Regions from separate parts of the Alteromonas sp. AO-Serp genome, predicted to be linked through region 2. Evidence: predicted binding sites of a transcription regulator. Region 2 holds the regulator's gene; each other region holds the start of a gene.
What was found. Region 2 encodes FliA, which starts transcription of late flagellar genes. Its sites were predicted from a motif close to CTAAAGNTNNNNNNNNNNNNGCCGATA; they were not measured.
Positions count from the first base shown of each region.

Region 1: QVA83_RS08255 (DUF3530 family protein) is a predicted target of FliA. The motif match lies at 1,604-1,630, and genes of this name have one in related genera.
Region 3: QVA83_RS04560 (DUF5610 domain-containing protein) is a predicted target of FliA. The motif match lies at 1,494-1,520, and genes of this name have one in related genera.
Region 4: pomA (flagellar motor protein PomA) is a predicted target of FliA. The motif match lies at 1,453-1,479, and genes of this name have one in related genera.

Region 1 is NZ_JAFLMX010000108.1:163-3,836, forward strand. Features, by position in the region: partial or broken gene QVA83_RS08245 (RNA polymerase-associated protein RapA) at 1-801, shown strand, start outside; gene rluA (bifunctional tRNA pseudouridine(32) synthase/23S rRNA pseudouridine(746) synthase RluA) at 851-1,567, shown strand; gene QVA83_RS08255 (DUF3530 family protein) at 1,718-2,605, shown strand; gene QVA83_RS08260 (hypothetical protein) at 2,748-3,071, shown strand; gene QVA83_RS08265 (AmpG family muropeptide MFS transporter) at 3,115-3,674, shown strand, end outside.
Region 2 is NZ_JAFLMX010000002.1:64,321-67,994, reverse strand. Features, by position in the region: gene QVA83_RS00410 (chemotaxis protein CheA) at 1-387, opposite strand, end outside; gene QVA83_RS00405 (protein phosphatase CheZ) at 400-1,155, opposite strand; gene cheY (chemotaxis response regulator CheY) at 1,190-1,573, opposite strand; gene QVA83_RS00395 (RNA polymerase sigma factor FliA) at 1,610-2,341, opposite strand; gene QVA83_RS00390 (MinD/ParA family protein) at 2,338-3,204, opposite strand; gene flhF (flagellar biosynthesis GTPase FlhF) at 3,210-3,674, opposite strand, start outside.
Region 3 is NZ_JAFLMX010000053.1:242-3,915, reverse strand. Features, by position in the region: gene fabR (HTH-type transcriptional repressor FabR) at 1-165, shown strand, start outside; gene trmA (tRNA (uridine(54)-C5)-methyltransferase TrmA) at 276-1,373, opposite strand; gene QVA83_RS04560 (DUF5610 domain-containing protein) at 1,550-2,863, shown strand; gene QVA83_RS04555 (RNA recognition motif domain-containing protein) at 2,943-3,407, opposite strand.
Region 4 is NZ_JAFLMX010000279.1:25,050-28,723, reverse strand. Features, by position in the region: gene QVA83_RS18420 (farnesyl diphosphate synthase) at 1-847, opposite strand, end outside; gene xseB (exodeoxyribonuclease VII small subunit) at 877-1,119, opposite strand; gene pomA (flagellar motor protein PomA) at 1,530-2,291, shown strand; gene QVA83_RS18405 (flagellar motor protein MotB) at 2,291-3,220, shown strand; gene QVA83_RS18400 (SAM-dependent methyltransferase) at 3,308-3,674, opposite strand, start outside.

The DNA.
Region 1 (3,674 bases), on a different contig from region 2:
GGTGAAGGCCGCGTAGAACAACTGCTTGAAGACATTATTACCCTTGATAGCGAACAAGATTTGTCGCGCTTTATGGGTCGCGTATTCGATGCTATTGGTGTTCAGCAGGACGAAAAAGGCAATGACTGCTTTATTCTTATGCCAACTGAATCGATGGTGAGCCAGCTTCCAGGTCTTGACCCAGAAGGCATGACGGTTACTTACAAGCGCCGTGTAGCCACCACGCTAGAAAACGTACAGTTTTTAAGTTGGGATCATCCACTTGTGCATACCGCCATGGACGTAGTACTCACCGACGTACACGGAAAGAGCAGCATGGGCTTCATTGCCGAGCCGTCTTTGCCAAAAGGCGCTTATTGGGTTGAGGCGTTGTTTGTGCTGCAGGCGCAAGCGCCTAAAGCGCTTCAGTTGGGTCGCTTCTTACCTCAAACGCCCGTGCGAGTGTGTTTAGATGCGCAAGGAAACCCGTCTGAATTAAGCTTCGACGTTAAGCGTAAAATTGGACGTAAGATCTCGGCTCAGCTTCTAAAAGCCTTGCAACAGCCGCTTGAGCTTGCCATTGAAAAGGCGCGTAAACTTGCCCATCAGCAAGCTAACCAAAAGCAACACGATGCACTTAACAGCATGCACAGCACGCTTAACGAAGAAATACAGCGCTTGCGAGATCTTCAAAAGCGTAACCCAGCAGTACGTGACAGCGAAATTGAGTTTATTGAAACGCAAATGAACGCCCTTGATAAAGTTATTCAGGATGCAGATGTTCAGCTGGACGCCATTCGTATTGTGGTAAATAACCCGTAACCTCGAAAGGTTAAACATTCAAAAGCGACTGTGAAGTAACGAGTACATAATGGCGAACCCAAGTTTTGTTTATAACCCACCGATGACACCTTATCTTGATATTTTGTATCAAGATGAGGACATGGTGGTTGCGCATAAACCTAGCGGGCTATTGAGCGTTCCGGGCAAAGCATTGGAGCACCGCGACTCGCTAATTAGCCGGGTGAACCGAGTGTATCCCACCGCCACAGTAGTGCATCGCTTAGACATGGCGACTTCGGGTATTTTGGTGCTGGCGCTTAATAAAGATAGTCATCGCCATATCTCGAAACAGTTTGAGTTACGTCAAACTAAAAAGCGCTACTTCGCCCGAGTTCATGGACATGTAGAACAAGACAGCGGAGAGGTTAACCTTCCCCTTATTTGCGACTGGCCAAACAGGCCAAAGCAAATGGTAGACTTCGAGCGCGGTAAAAAAGCCGTAACGCACTTTGACGTCATTGAGCGCACACTGGATGAAAAAGAGCGACCCTATTCTCTCGTTGCCCTTTATCCCATTACCGGTCGCTCTCACCAACTGCGAGTACATATGCTTGCTTTGGGTCACCCTATTTTGGGAGATAGACTCTATGCGCATGAAGAAGCGTTATCCATGGCGCCTCGTTTACAGCTTCATGCTGAAAGCTTGAGTCTTTCGCACCCGACACTTGGGCATTGGCTGCACTTTAATGTCGCCATCCCTTTTAGTCCGTTTTGCCCAAAGCCGCTCTCAGAAAGTTTTGAGTAGCGTTTTAACGCTATTCAACTTTATCAATAGACTCCATTTTAGTTTTAACGCACCCTGCCGATAACCTTCGTATAACGCTTGATGTACGAATTAATTTGATGCTGTCCAAGCTGAATAGATCCAGATTAAGGTAAAGGCAAACCACATTTTATGAAAAGGCACGCTCTCCTTTTAACATTTGCTGTTATTGTTTCGCTATTGCCTATGACAGCTCACTGTGACTTTTTCACAGATGTTAGTCACGCCTATCTGCCTGGAGAAGTGAAACCTTTGATGATTGGAGAAGTTGAATCCCCAATTATTGAAATTGAAGCGCAAACACCATTACCTTTGGGTGTGGCTATCATACTCACAGAGCCTTTTCCCTCTAGCCTTACGCTCGCGCAGGGAAATAGCCTTGCCAACATGCTTGCAGAAAAAGGCTGGAATGTAGTGATAAGTCCGTTTAATTTGCCGGTCAATGTCACGTCCCAGCAGAACCTACCTGCTGAATCTACAAACACCGACATGTCAGACTCTGAAACTACGTCTATGTCAGCCCAAAATATCCACCCCAGAAGTAATCAACTTACGCAGTATCTCAATTTTGAATCAGCAACTTCAGCGCTGAGGGTACAACTCAATGCATTGAATAATTATTTACAAGACAATTCAGGCTACCGTATGGTCATTGCACAAGGCATGCTGGCCACAACTTACTTGTCCGTCGTAGAGCAACAGCCTCAACTTCATCCAGACACTTTCGTAGCCATTTCACCTTTTTGGCCAGAAGAATCAACGAACACATTAGTTATAGATAATATAGCGCAGTCCAGCTTTCCAATATTGGATCTGTCACTAAGTGGATTTAACGACTGGGCGAACAGTACCACGCAAAAGCGAAAGATTAGCGCAAAAAACGCACTAAAGATGCACTATCGGCAAATAATTATTCCCAGCAATTTATTAGCCTTTAGTATAAAGGAGTTTCAGAAATCCCCTCATATTCAGATAGTTGCAAATAGCACTATTGGTTGGACTCGCCACCTAGGCTGGTAATTCGATAATTAACCGATTACGCTAAATTAGTATCCAAAACAATTACCTAAATTTAATGGTGTAAATAGCAAGCCTCTGTCCTAAGCAGTAAGATTGTTATGAACTATAATACTTTTAGCAAACATAAACGGTTGAGTTACTTGTGAGTGTTCAAGATTTCGTAGATAACAAAGCAAAGCAGCTGTGTTTCTATTTGAGAGCATTTTGGCAAGGAGAGCTTCCTATCGAGGAGATCGAGCTATTCTTTTGGGATAGTATGGAAGAATGGGGGCAAATTGATTACACCTTAACGCAGCCCTACACACAAAAAGAACGGGTTTTTTGGCATTTACTTCACCAAGTGCATTATTGGAATGAAGATAAGCTAATTAACGACCAGTTTCTTGTAGATGAACTAAATAACTGCGTGAATTTCCTTGAAGGTTTGGGTCATTGCCCACTCGACTGCGTAGGCATTCGTCCATAGTAAAATTTTCACTTCAACGCGTTATTGCTTCTCACTGTGGTTCATGGCTCAATATGCTTTTGTATTCTTGCCTAAGGCCGCAGTTTTGCTCAACGCTTTAAAAACGTTTAACGACAAACGATACCTCAGTATATTTCTTTTCGGCATTTCCAGTGGCTTCCCTTGGATCATGATTGGTTCAGTGCTATCTGCTTGGCTCAAAGATGAAGGTTTGTCTCGCTCGGCCATCGGCTTATTCGGCATTATTTTCGCGACATACTCTTTTAATTTCCTCTGGTCTCCGCTTGTCGACAAAATCAAGCCCCCACTATTAGGTCAACGACGAGGTTGGATTTTCGCTATGCAAGGCTGTGTAGTTTTGCTGTGTTTAGTGATGTCTCAACTCACTGCAGACCAAGATTTGTTTTATGTTGCATTAATCGGCTTGCTTATTGCTATTGCCTCAGCCACGCAAGATATCGCCATCGATGGTTTTCGCATTGACTGTATTGCCCAAGACGACAAAGACGGCATGTCAGCTGCGTCTTCAGTAGCCACCGCTGGCTGGTGGACAGGGTATGGCGGGCTTGGTGCTATCCCGTTCTTCTTGGCTGACATGACATC
Region 2 (3,674 bases):
CGGGCGACTTAGTTTGTGTAACAAGTCGACTAGGTGTGCATCTGCTGGCTCTAATGGATCCCGAGCTTTCACTCGTTCAAACATTTCAACCACCACATCTGTGGCTTGCAGAATAATATCCATCAGTTCAGGGGTTAGTGTTCGTTGACCGTTACGCATTACGTCAAAGACGTTTTCCGCACCGTGACAAATTTCTACTAACTCAGTAAGAGACAGGAACCCTGCTCCCCCTTTAACTGTGTGATAACCACGGAAAATTGCATTCAGCAAATCCGCATCTTCAGGATTGTTCTCAAGATCAACGAGCTGTTCTTGTAATTGTTCAAGTATCTCTCCAGCCTCAACTAGAAAGTCCTGTAATATATCCTCGTCAACATCAAACGACATGCGCCCGCTCCCCTAAAAACCTAAGCTAGACAGAAGATCATCTACATCATCTTGGCCTGACACGACGTCGTCGCGCTTATCGGCATCAATGATAGGGCCTTCTGCCTCTACACCATCAACCTTATCGGCCTTAACGCTAGATGGTTTAGTTTGTTCTGCACCGTCGCGTTCACCAAACATGGTAAGCATGTTAACTAAGCTGTCTTCCACTTCTTTAACCAAGTCGATAACGCGGCGAATAACCTGACCAGTTAAGTCTTGATAACCTTGAGCCATCAATACTTCTGTAAGTAACTGTGTAAGTTTAGCTGACTGTGCCGAACCTTCTTCCAACAATTCGTCTAAGTCTGCGCATAAAGCCTTGAATTCACCCAACTCTATTTGGCGATTCATCAGCTTCTTCCACTCAGGCATAACCTTTTCGATGCGCGCCGACAGCATTTCAGCTATAGGCATGCTCGCTTCAACGGCATCCATAGTAGTATTAGCAGCTTTTTCAGTTTCTTCAATTACGTAGGTTAGGCGGGATTGTGCATCGGGAATATCATCGGTCGCGAGATTTTTAATGCGGTCGTCTATTTGGAAATTATTCAGCGCGTCATGGAGCTGACGCGTCAGTTTCCCTACTTCGGCAAATAACTCAACGTTTTCTTTCATTGAGGCCGCTTCTAATAGGGCATTGGCTGAAGCGTTGTCACCCTCTTCAAGGTAGGTGACAAGCTGTTTTGCTTCTTCCAACGAAATTGGAACGTTTACATTCGTTGACATCCAGTAAACCTCATTTCTCTGGTGAGCGTCTGGATCAACCTAAACGTTCGAATATTTTATCTAATTTTTCTTTAAGTGTTGCTGCAGTGAACGGCTTAACAACGTAGCCATTAACACCTGCTTGCGCGGCGGCAACAATTTGCTCTTTCTTCGCTTCAGCAGTAACCATAAGTACTGGTAGGTGCTTGAGCTTGTCATCGGCTCTAATCGCGCGAAGCAAGTCAATACCCTGCATTCCAGGCATGTTCCAATCGGTAACTACGAAATCGAAATCACCTTGCTGCAACATAGGCAATGCAGTACTTCCGTCATCCGCTTCCTGGATGTTGGAAAAACCCAAATCTTTAAGTAGGTTTTTGATGATACGTCTCATGGTAGAAAAATCATCGACCACGAGAATTTTCATGCTTTTGTCCAAAATAGCCTCCAGTGAGGGGTTAATTGTTATTAATTTCTATTCTTCGTCAGCTTGCCACGACTTCATTCGTGATTTGAGTTTTAACATGGCCTGACTGTGAATTTGACTGACTCTCGATTCACTTACATCAAGAACCTCACCAATTTCTCTTAGGTTCAGCTCTTCATCATAATACAGCGAAAGTACAATCGCTTCTCTTTCAGGTAATGTCGTAATTGCATGGGCAAGCGCTTTTTGGAAAGCGCCTTGCATTAAATCTTCCAGTGGTGCGTCGCTACCTCGATTTTGCTCTGTCGAAATAACATCTTCTGACACACCTAAATCTTCAATACCTACCAGCTTTCCGGCATTTACTTCATTAAGCATTTGGTGATAGTCCTGCAAGCTTACATTAAGCTTATCAGCAATATCAGAATCTCTAGCATCGCGGCCTGTTTCGCTTTCTACTTGCGAAATTGCTTCAGTGATCGCTCGGCCATTTCGGTGAACTGAACGCGGTGTCCAATCCCCTTTGCGAATTTCATCTAGCATAGCACCGCGAATGCGAATACCGGCAAACGTTTCAAAGCTGGCTCCTTTTGAACCATCAAAGTTTCGAGCGGCTTCTAATAATCCAATCATGCCTGATTGAATTAAATCGTCTACAAGAACACTAGCCGGCAATCGCGCTATCAAGTGATGCGCTATACGCTTAACCAATGGCGCATGTCTTTCGACTAACTGCGCTTTATCGGTTTGTTGTTGATAAGCGGCTGCCTTGCTGTTCAACGCTGACTTCCTACGGCTTTTTCTGCAACTAATTGTTCAATGAAAAACTCTAAATGGCCACCTGGCTGCGCTGGAATAGGCCATGTTAAGGCTTTACTTGCCAACTGTGTTATTGCAACGGCTGCCGGTGAACCTGGGTAAGCATCGACAATGGCTGTCTGTTTACGCACTGCTTTACGAATGTTCTCGTCAAACGGTACTGTCGCCACTAATTCTAGTGCAACATCTAAAAAACGCCCTGTCACTTTGCTTAATTTACTAAATAGCTCTTGGCCTTCTCGCACGTCGCGCACCATATTAGCCACAACTTTGAAGCGGAAAACACCGTGCTCTCTATTCAGAATTTTTATCAATGCATAAGCATCTGTCAATGAAGTAGGCTCGTCACACACAACGACCATGATGTCTTGTGAGGCTTTTGAAAAGCTCAACACCATGTCTGAAATACCTGCCGCTGTATCAACGATAAGCACGTCAATCTGCGAGCGCAGCTCACTGAAGGCACGAATTAGGCCAGCGTGTTGCGTTGGCGACAATTCTGCCATCGACTGCGTGCCTGATGTGGCAGGGGCAATCTTTATTCCGTGCGGACCGGTCACTAGTACTTCATCAAGTGTACATTCGCCGGAAAGCACGTGGGATAAGTTTTTCTCAACACGCAAACCTAACATAACGTCTACGTTAGCAAGACCGAGGTCCGCATCGAGAACCATTACACGTTTACCTTGCTTCGCCATGGCGATAGCGGTGTTCAATGTAATGTTTGTTTTACCTACGCCACCTTTGCCACCGGTGACGGCGATTACTTTGATTAACCGTGATTGCTTCATTTTTCTTAAGCTACTCGCTTGGTCGTCAATCATACTGCTTATGCTGTTTTAATTGCGTTGTTACCACTAGTATGATTCAAACCGTACTTTTTATAAAGCTTTGCAGCAGCGGAAACCAAAGATTTCGCTTCTGCAATCTTAATGTCTTCAGGTACTTTTTGACCATCGGTGACATAACTAACCGGTAATTGGTATTCAACCGCTGCACTAAGCACCTCTCCTAAAGAGTAGCACTCATCTAACTTTGTGAAAATACAGCCACTTAGTTCAATATCATCATACGCTTGAATGATTCTCTGCAAAGCAGGATATTGCGTATTTGCTTGCGCTACCAAATATTTTTTAACATTTGGCATTTGTCCGTTATCAAACTGCTTAATTTGTTTAATTAATCGACTGTCTCTTTGACTAAATCCAGCCGTATCAATCAATACTAGTCGCTTATGACGAAGTTGGAATAATAAATCCGCAAGTTCTTCACTAGTCTGCGCTTTTCTCACCGT
Region 3 (3,674 bases), on a different contig from region 2:
GAATACGCATGCGCGCAGCTTCAAGCTGATGCTATGGTAAGGCTCGTATTCAGTGCTGGGGCAGAGGCATTAGAAGCAGACGATAAACTTCGCCGAGAAATCGGTGAGAGAGTGAAAGCGCAGCTTCGCTTCGTTCAACTAGGTGCAACGCAAAAAAGCGTATAATTGAATTAGTGGTTTAAGTCCACATCGTTTGCTCTAATCAAAGCCACCTTATTTTAATACGTCTTCATAGGCCTTTGTGACTCCAAAGGCCTTGTCAATTTGTACCAAAACTAACTTTTGCGTGTAAGTAAAACGCCAGCCTCAATGTGATGAGTAAACGGGAATTGATCGAATAATGCCGATTGAGCAACGTCGTGAGTTTCGCTTAAAAGCTCAAGGTTTTGCGCCAACGTTTCAGGGTTACACGAGATATACACGATATTATCGTAATCCTGAATCATTCTAAGCGAGTCTTCATCTAACCCAGCTCTTGGTGGGTCAACCAATACAGTTGTGAAATTATATGTACTTAGATCAATGCCTTCTAAGCGACTAAACGTACGTTCACCTTTCATAGCCTGAGTAAATTCTTCAGCGGCGAGTCTTACGATCTTCACATTGTTGAGCTGATTTTGTTCAATATTAAACTGCGCAGCTTGTACAGAGGGCTTGGCTATTTCGGTCCCCACAACATTATCGAAGTGAAGCGCTAGCGGCAGTGAGAAGTTACCTGCACCGCAATACATCTCCAGTAAATCGCCAGAGAGCGGCTTTACGCAATCTAGTGCCCATTCAATCATGCTACAGTTCACTTCGGCATTGGGCTGAGTGAAGCTATTTTCGATATGCTTAAATATGAATTCTTTGCCATTAACGGGTAAGCGCTCAATAACAAAATCGTTGTCGATAATAAGCTTTTGTTTTCTCGCACGGCCGATGATGTTTACTTTCGGAAAGTGAGCCTCGAGTTTCGCCTTTAATTCTTTTGCAGCCTCTTGCCACTTCTCATCTAGTTGACGATGGTATAAAAGGCTGATGACAAGCTCGCCAGATAGTGCAGAAAGATAATCGATTTGAAAAAGCTTCTTTCTTAGCGCTTCATTTGGTCTTACTTCTTTTAACAACAGCGCCATAGCATCGTTTATTACTTTACAAGCAGGAGGAAAGCTATCTACGCGGTACTTTTCTTTTGTTTCTTGGTTGAACATGATGTGAAACAAATCATCGCCCTCATGCCATACTCTAAATTCGGCGCGCATACGGTAGTGCGTTGGTTGCGATGGAAATACGGTTAAGTCAGGCGCATTGAACGGAGAAAGTAACGCAGTAAGACGTTCTACTTTTTCGTCCAACTGAGCTTGATAGCGTTGTTGTTCGGTCGCGGTCATAAAATTCTCCATTCAATGTTGAGGTCGCGAATTGTAGTCCCTTATAAAATAACTGCAACAAGCGCTATCTACTTCTGCATTATTATTAGGAACGACCCAGTAAAAAAAGCTGTATTAAAATTAAACAATACTGATTCTTTGCCGATAATAAGATTGAGGATAGTGAGGATCAAATTATGAACGTGGGTCAAATTAAGGCTTTTATGGGCGACCAGAAGGTCGATCAAAAAGCAGATCAAAAGGCATCAGTTCACCCGAACGAAATGTTGAAAAAGCAGTTACAGCAAGACGGATTGCAGCAAGCGGCTGAGTTTTCTAAACAACAAGCGGCATCAGTATCTGTTTCCAGTAGCCAAACTAGCATCGGCTTACGTGTGGTGAGTAGCAGCCTTAACCAAGCGTTAGTTATAGATGGCCAAAAGCCACAAGAAGCCAAAGAGAAAAGCATTGAAGATAAGTCGAACAGTTTGTTCGACTTTGAAAAAGTTGCCAGAAACGTACTTAAGTTCGTAGGTGGCGTTATTAGAGGTGCGGCAATCGGTGGTGCCAGCGAAGAAAAGCTTAATGGCTTATTTAGCCAAGCGAGAGAAGGCGTAAGCCGTGGATTCGCTATGGCTGAAAAAGACCTCGCTGGTTTTATGAATGAAGAGATTGAGCAAGGAATGACAAAAAGCCGCGATCTAATCGATACAGGAATAAACGATCTGGAAACTGACATATTTGGTCGCCAGCAGCCGAACGCTATAACGCTTTCGTCCTTAAACGCGGTAGCTGCATCGGATGAGAAAAGCGGAAGCTTGCTGATTCGAACTAAAGATGGCGACGAAGTGAGTTTTAGTTTTGAGAGTCTTCGCTCGTTCCAAGCGTCTCAACAACTTAATTTCCAAGCACAGGCATCTCAGGAGCAATCAGGCGGTAGTGGCGAGCAAGGCGAAAACAATTTTTCAGCGTCATACCAACAACAAACTTCGTACCAATACTATGAGCGAAGCGGTATTAGCTTTTCATTGAAAGGCGAGCTTGATGAAGATGAGTTAGAGTCGATAGCTGATTTGGTTGGTCAAGTTCAGGATCTCGCCGACACCTTTTACAGTGGTGACATCGACAAAGCATTTGAAGAAGCGTTAAGTTTAGGCTTTGACGATAAAGAGTTAGTTGGCTACGCGTTACAGTTAAATAGAACAACACAGACCGAAGTGCTAAAGACGTATGAGAACATCCAACATTACAATGAAGACAAAAGCGATAATTCGAAGTTTGGAAATGTGGTTAGCCCTATAGCGCAATATCTAGAAAAGATGATGGATACTTTTGCTAATGCCGAAAGTACGTTAGGAAGTAACGAAGACTATAATACCTTAATAGGTGGGTTGATTAATGAGATGAAAGACGTGCAAGTGCCAGATCTTGTATCTGCTATAAATAGGTTTCATGCTTTCAATCAAACGTTACTTAATGGACTTCCTCAATCTGCTGAGACAAGTGAATAACTAACTATTTGTTAATATAAAAGCCCGGTAGCGAAAGCTAACCGGGCTTTTTTATAGCCTATAAACCGTACTCACAAAATTATGCGTGTTCGACTTTGTCTTTTGCAGGGCGAACTTTTAGGGTTCGCTCCTGAAAGATTGAGTCGTTAGTTTTATCGATAACGCTGTTTAAGTCGTCAGTTACAACTTCGATAAAACCGTATCCTTTTCTTTTTCCAGTTTTACGATCCTTCATTAAGCGAACCGACTGTACTTCAATAAAGCTACTGAAGTATTCCTTTACTGCGTTCTCGTTTGCTCTATAAGGCAAATTACCCACATATAAAGTTTCTACTGATCCGTCATTAGAATGTGCTCTGGCATCTGAGGAAGATGGACTTTGAATAAGAGACGCTAGCCAAGGAGTAACGATACCGCTGATCAGCAGAGCTGCTGAGACGGTCAGTGGAACATGGACGTTTAAACTAGCAGAAGAAAATAACAAGTAACCTGCAATTGCAAAAATAGCGCTAATAACAGCGCATTGAATAAAGCCTACTTTCATATACCTACCTTTCTATTGTTTATTATGGTGTTGGAGGCTGTATATAGTTTACTCATTTGTAACAAATTGAACAATAAAATGTGAAAAAACTAGTCTAAAGATGGATTGAGTCGCTAGAAATGATGCAGAAATGAGCGGTTAACACCAAAAGTGGCTTAAAAAGCAAAAAAATCCAATTTAAGTGTTGATCTTTCACAAGAGGTATCTATAATGCGCTCCACGTTCTGAGGGGGCTTCGAGAAAAACAAAGCCAACTCAGCAACAAGT
Region 4 (3,674 bases), on a different contig from region 2:
TGTCAGTATTGTAGGGTAAACGCGCCAATGCTTGAAGTGCATTATCGTGAAGCATTTCTAATTCTTGTTTAGCGCCTGTAATACCAAGTTTGGCTGGAAAGGTATTTTTCCCTAACGCTTCGTCTGACCCCGCGGGCTTACCTAATTTTTCGCTACTGCCTTCCACATCTAAAATATCGTCTTGAACTTGGAAAGCTAGCCCAATATCCGCGGCATAAGCCATTAAGTCAATTTTAGTTTGAGGCAGTAAGCCTTCACTAACAATGGCGACCATTTCTATGCAGGCTTTTAACAATGCACCGGTTTTCAATCTATGCAGCTGTTTTAGTTCTTCTAGCGAGATGGTTTTGCCGGTGCTGGCTAAATCGATAGCTTGCCCGCCGCACATACCTATGTAACCCGCACTTTTCGCAAGTACAGACAGTAACTGGCTACGCTTTGTTTCAGCATACGTGCTTAATGGCGCATCAGCTAACACTGTAAAGGCAAGTGCCTGCAGCGCATCGCCAGCTAAAATAGCGGTAGCCTCATCAAAGGCGATATGACAGGTTGGCATACCGCGGCGCAAGTCGTCGTCGTCCATGGCTGGTAAATCGTCGTGGACTAACGAGTAGGCGTGCACACATTCAATGGCCATACTAATAGCCATTTGGTCTTTTTTGGGCACGTCTAGGGTGTTACCTACCACTTGAACAAGTAGTGGTCGCATCCGTTTACCGCCAGCAAGTAAGGCGTGACGCATTGCGTCTTTCAAGCGCGGCGCGTAATCGGGTAATTCGTCAATTAATGTAAGAAGAGATGCATCAGTTTGCTGTTTAACTTGCTGATGCAAAGCAGAAAAATTCATAGATTGCCTGTTAGTTAAAAATGAACGATTTATGGCTGTTCACTTTCAGGAAGAGGGTGGAGCGTTTCTTCGCCTTGTTCACTGAGCAGTATCTTTACTTTTTGCTCGGCGTTTTCAAGAGATTGTTGGCCTTGGCGGGAAAGTGCTATACCGCGCTCAAATTTTTCTAGTGCTTTATTAAGAGGCAGATCACCGCTTTCCATTTCGTTAACGATAGCTTCTAGTTCTGATAAAGTTTCTTCAAAAGACGCTGATGCTTTTTCTGTCGTCATAAAAACACTCAATATAGTGGCCAAAATACGTATACCGCGCACATTAACCGAGGGTTGCACAAGGGTCAAATGGTTTGTCCGTATATCGCCTATATCACAGTAACATAGCTTTTTTTTCATCCAGTTCAAAAGGCAACATACAAGCAAATTGTGCTATATTCGATGCAAGGCTCAGTAACCTTTCAGAAGTAACCGTGTTATTTACTGTGAAGGAAAAAGTAAGGAGCTGAAAAAGCGCTAGGTATTTTAGTTTAGAAAAAAGACAAAGCTGCGCTTTTGCATAGAACCTACTTCATAATAAACAAATAAATGTGATATTTTTCAATAATGTCGTTTTAGTATTTCTATCTTTTGCCGATAGGGTATTTGTACACTAACAGCACTGACTGCGCATAAATGGGGAAGAGTGAGTGGATTTAGCAACCGTCATAGGTATGTTGGGCGCCATTGGTTTCATAGTTATGGCTATGATTCTGGGCGGCAGCTTGGGCATGTTCATCGACGTGCAATCAATACTTATTGTATTCGGGGGAACACTATTTGTTGTCCTATCTCAGTTTACGTTGGGCCAATTCTTCAGTGCGGGTAAAGTTGCTGGCAAAGCATTCATGTTCAAAATTGAAACGCCTGAAGAGCTTATCGAGAAGATTGTTGAAATGGCAGACGCTGCGCGAAAAGGCGGGTTTCTGGCACTAGAAGAAGCGGAAATTTCAAATGAGTTCATGCAAAAAGGTGTGGACATGCTGGTTGACGGCCACGACATTGAAGTGGTGAGAGAAACGTTAGCTAAAGATATTTCTATGACAACGGAAAGGCATGAGTTCGGCGCTTCTATATTTAAAGGAATGGGTGACGTAGCACCAGCGATGGGTATGATTGGTACTTTGATCGGTCTGGTTGCCATGCTTTCAAACATGGATGACCCTAAAGCCATCGGCCCTGCCATGGCGGTAGCGCTATTAACCACGCTTTATGGTGCCTTTTTTGCCAACGTCGTGTGTTTGCCAATTGCCTTTAAACTGGCGGTAAGAGCTGGAGAAGAGAAGTTAAACCAGAGTCTTGTTCTTGACGGTATTGTGGGTATAGCCGACGGCCAGAACCCACGTGTTATCGAAGGGGTATTAAAGAACTACCTTGCGGCGAGTAAACGCGGAAGCGCAGAGGAAGAGTAATGGCCGAAGAAGAATGCCCAAAATGTCCCCCCGAGGGGCTTCCAGCCTGGATGGGAACCTTCGCAGACCTGATGTCGTTGCTTATGTGCTTCTTTGTACTGCTACTTTCGTTTTCGGAAATGGACGTACTGAAGTTTAAACAAATTGCAGGCTCTATGAAGTTTGCTTTTGGTGTGCAAAATAAAATTGAAGTAAAAGATATTCCAAAGGGCACCAGTGTTATTGCTATGGAATTTCGTCCGGGTAAACCTGACCCTACGCCCATTGAATCCATTCAGCAGCAAACTAACGAAATGACCCAGCAAATGCTGGAATTTCAGGCTGGTAACGAAGACTCTGCCGGAGGAAGGCAGAAGCAGCGCGGCGAGCAGCGTGGCGGACAATCTCAACAAACGGCTACTGAGTCGTCTTCATCGGCTGAGCAAAGCACCGATCAGTCGCAAATGGCTGAACTGATGAAAAAAGTAGCGCAGCAATTAGAAAAACAAATTCTAGATGGTTCGGTGGAAATGGAATCGTTGGGTCAGCAGTTAACCATTCGAATCCGTGAAAACGGTTCCTTCTCGGCGGGCTCGGCCTTTTTGCAGCCCCAATTCCAACCGGTGTTGAGAAAAATAGGTACGCTGTTGGCGGATGTGCCTGGAGAAATCGAAATTTCAGGGCACAGTGACGGCCAGCATATTGCTAATGAACTCTATCGTTCTAATTGGGACTTGTCAGCGCAGCGCGCTGTAGCGGTCGCTGAAGCCATGCGGACCGCGCCAGGGTTTGACGAAAGTCGTATGTCGGTAGTGGGTAAGGCAGATACCGATCCAATTGTAGAAAATGCCACTACACCTTCAGACCGAGCGCAAAATCGCCGCGTTGAAATTAATATCAATCAGGGTAAGCCAATGCTGTCGAAGCCTATATCAGTTGTAGATGAGTAGTGCTTTGACCTAGTGTCAGCTTCAAACAAGAAAGCGGCGCCAAAAGGGCGCCGCTTTTTTTGTCACTACTATCGATAATTAGCGTTGTTAAACACGAGCCAAATCAAGTCTGTAATGAGGCTTTGAAATCACAAGCTGAACGGTACTGATTGTTCTTTCTAAAAAACCACCTTCACAATATTTCAGGTAGTAGGTCCACATTCGCATAAAACGCTCGTCATAACCGTCGTTTAAAAGCTCATCTTTTGCAGAAATAAATGCTTCATACCAATGGTTCAATGTTTTCGCATAGTCAATCCCGATGTCGTGTAAGTCACGAATCATCATATTAGTATACTTTTTCAGGTGAGCGTTAAGCTGGTGCTGAGAAGGTAAAAATCCACCCGGAAAGATATATTTCTGAATAAAGTCGACACTATTTGAATAGCTGTCGTAACGTCTGTCATCAATGGTT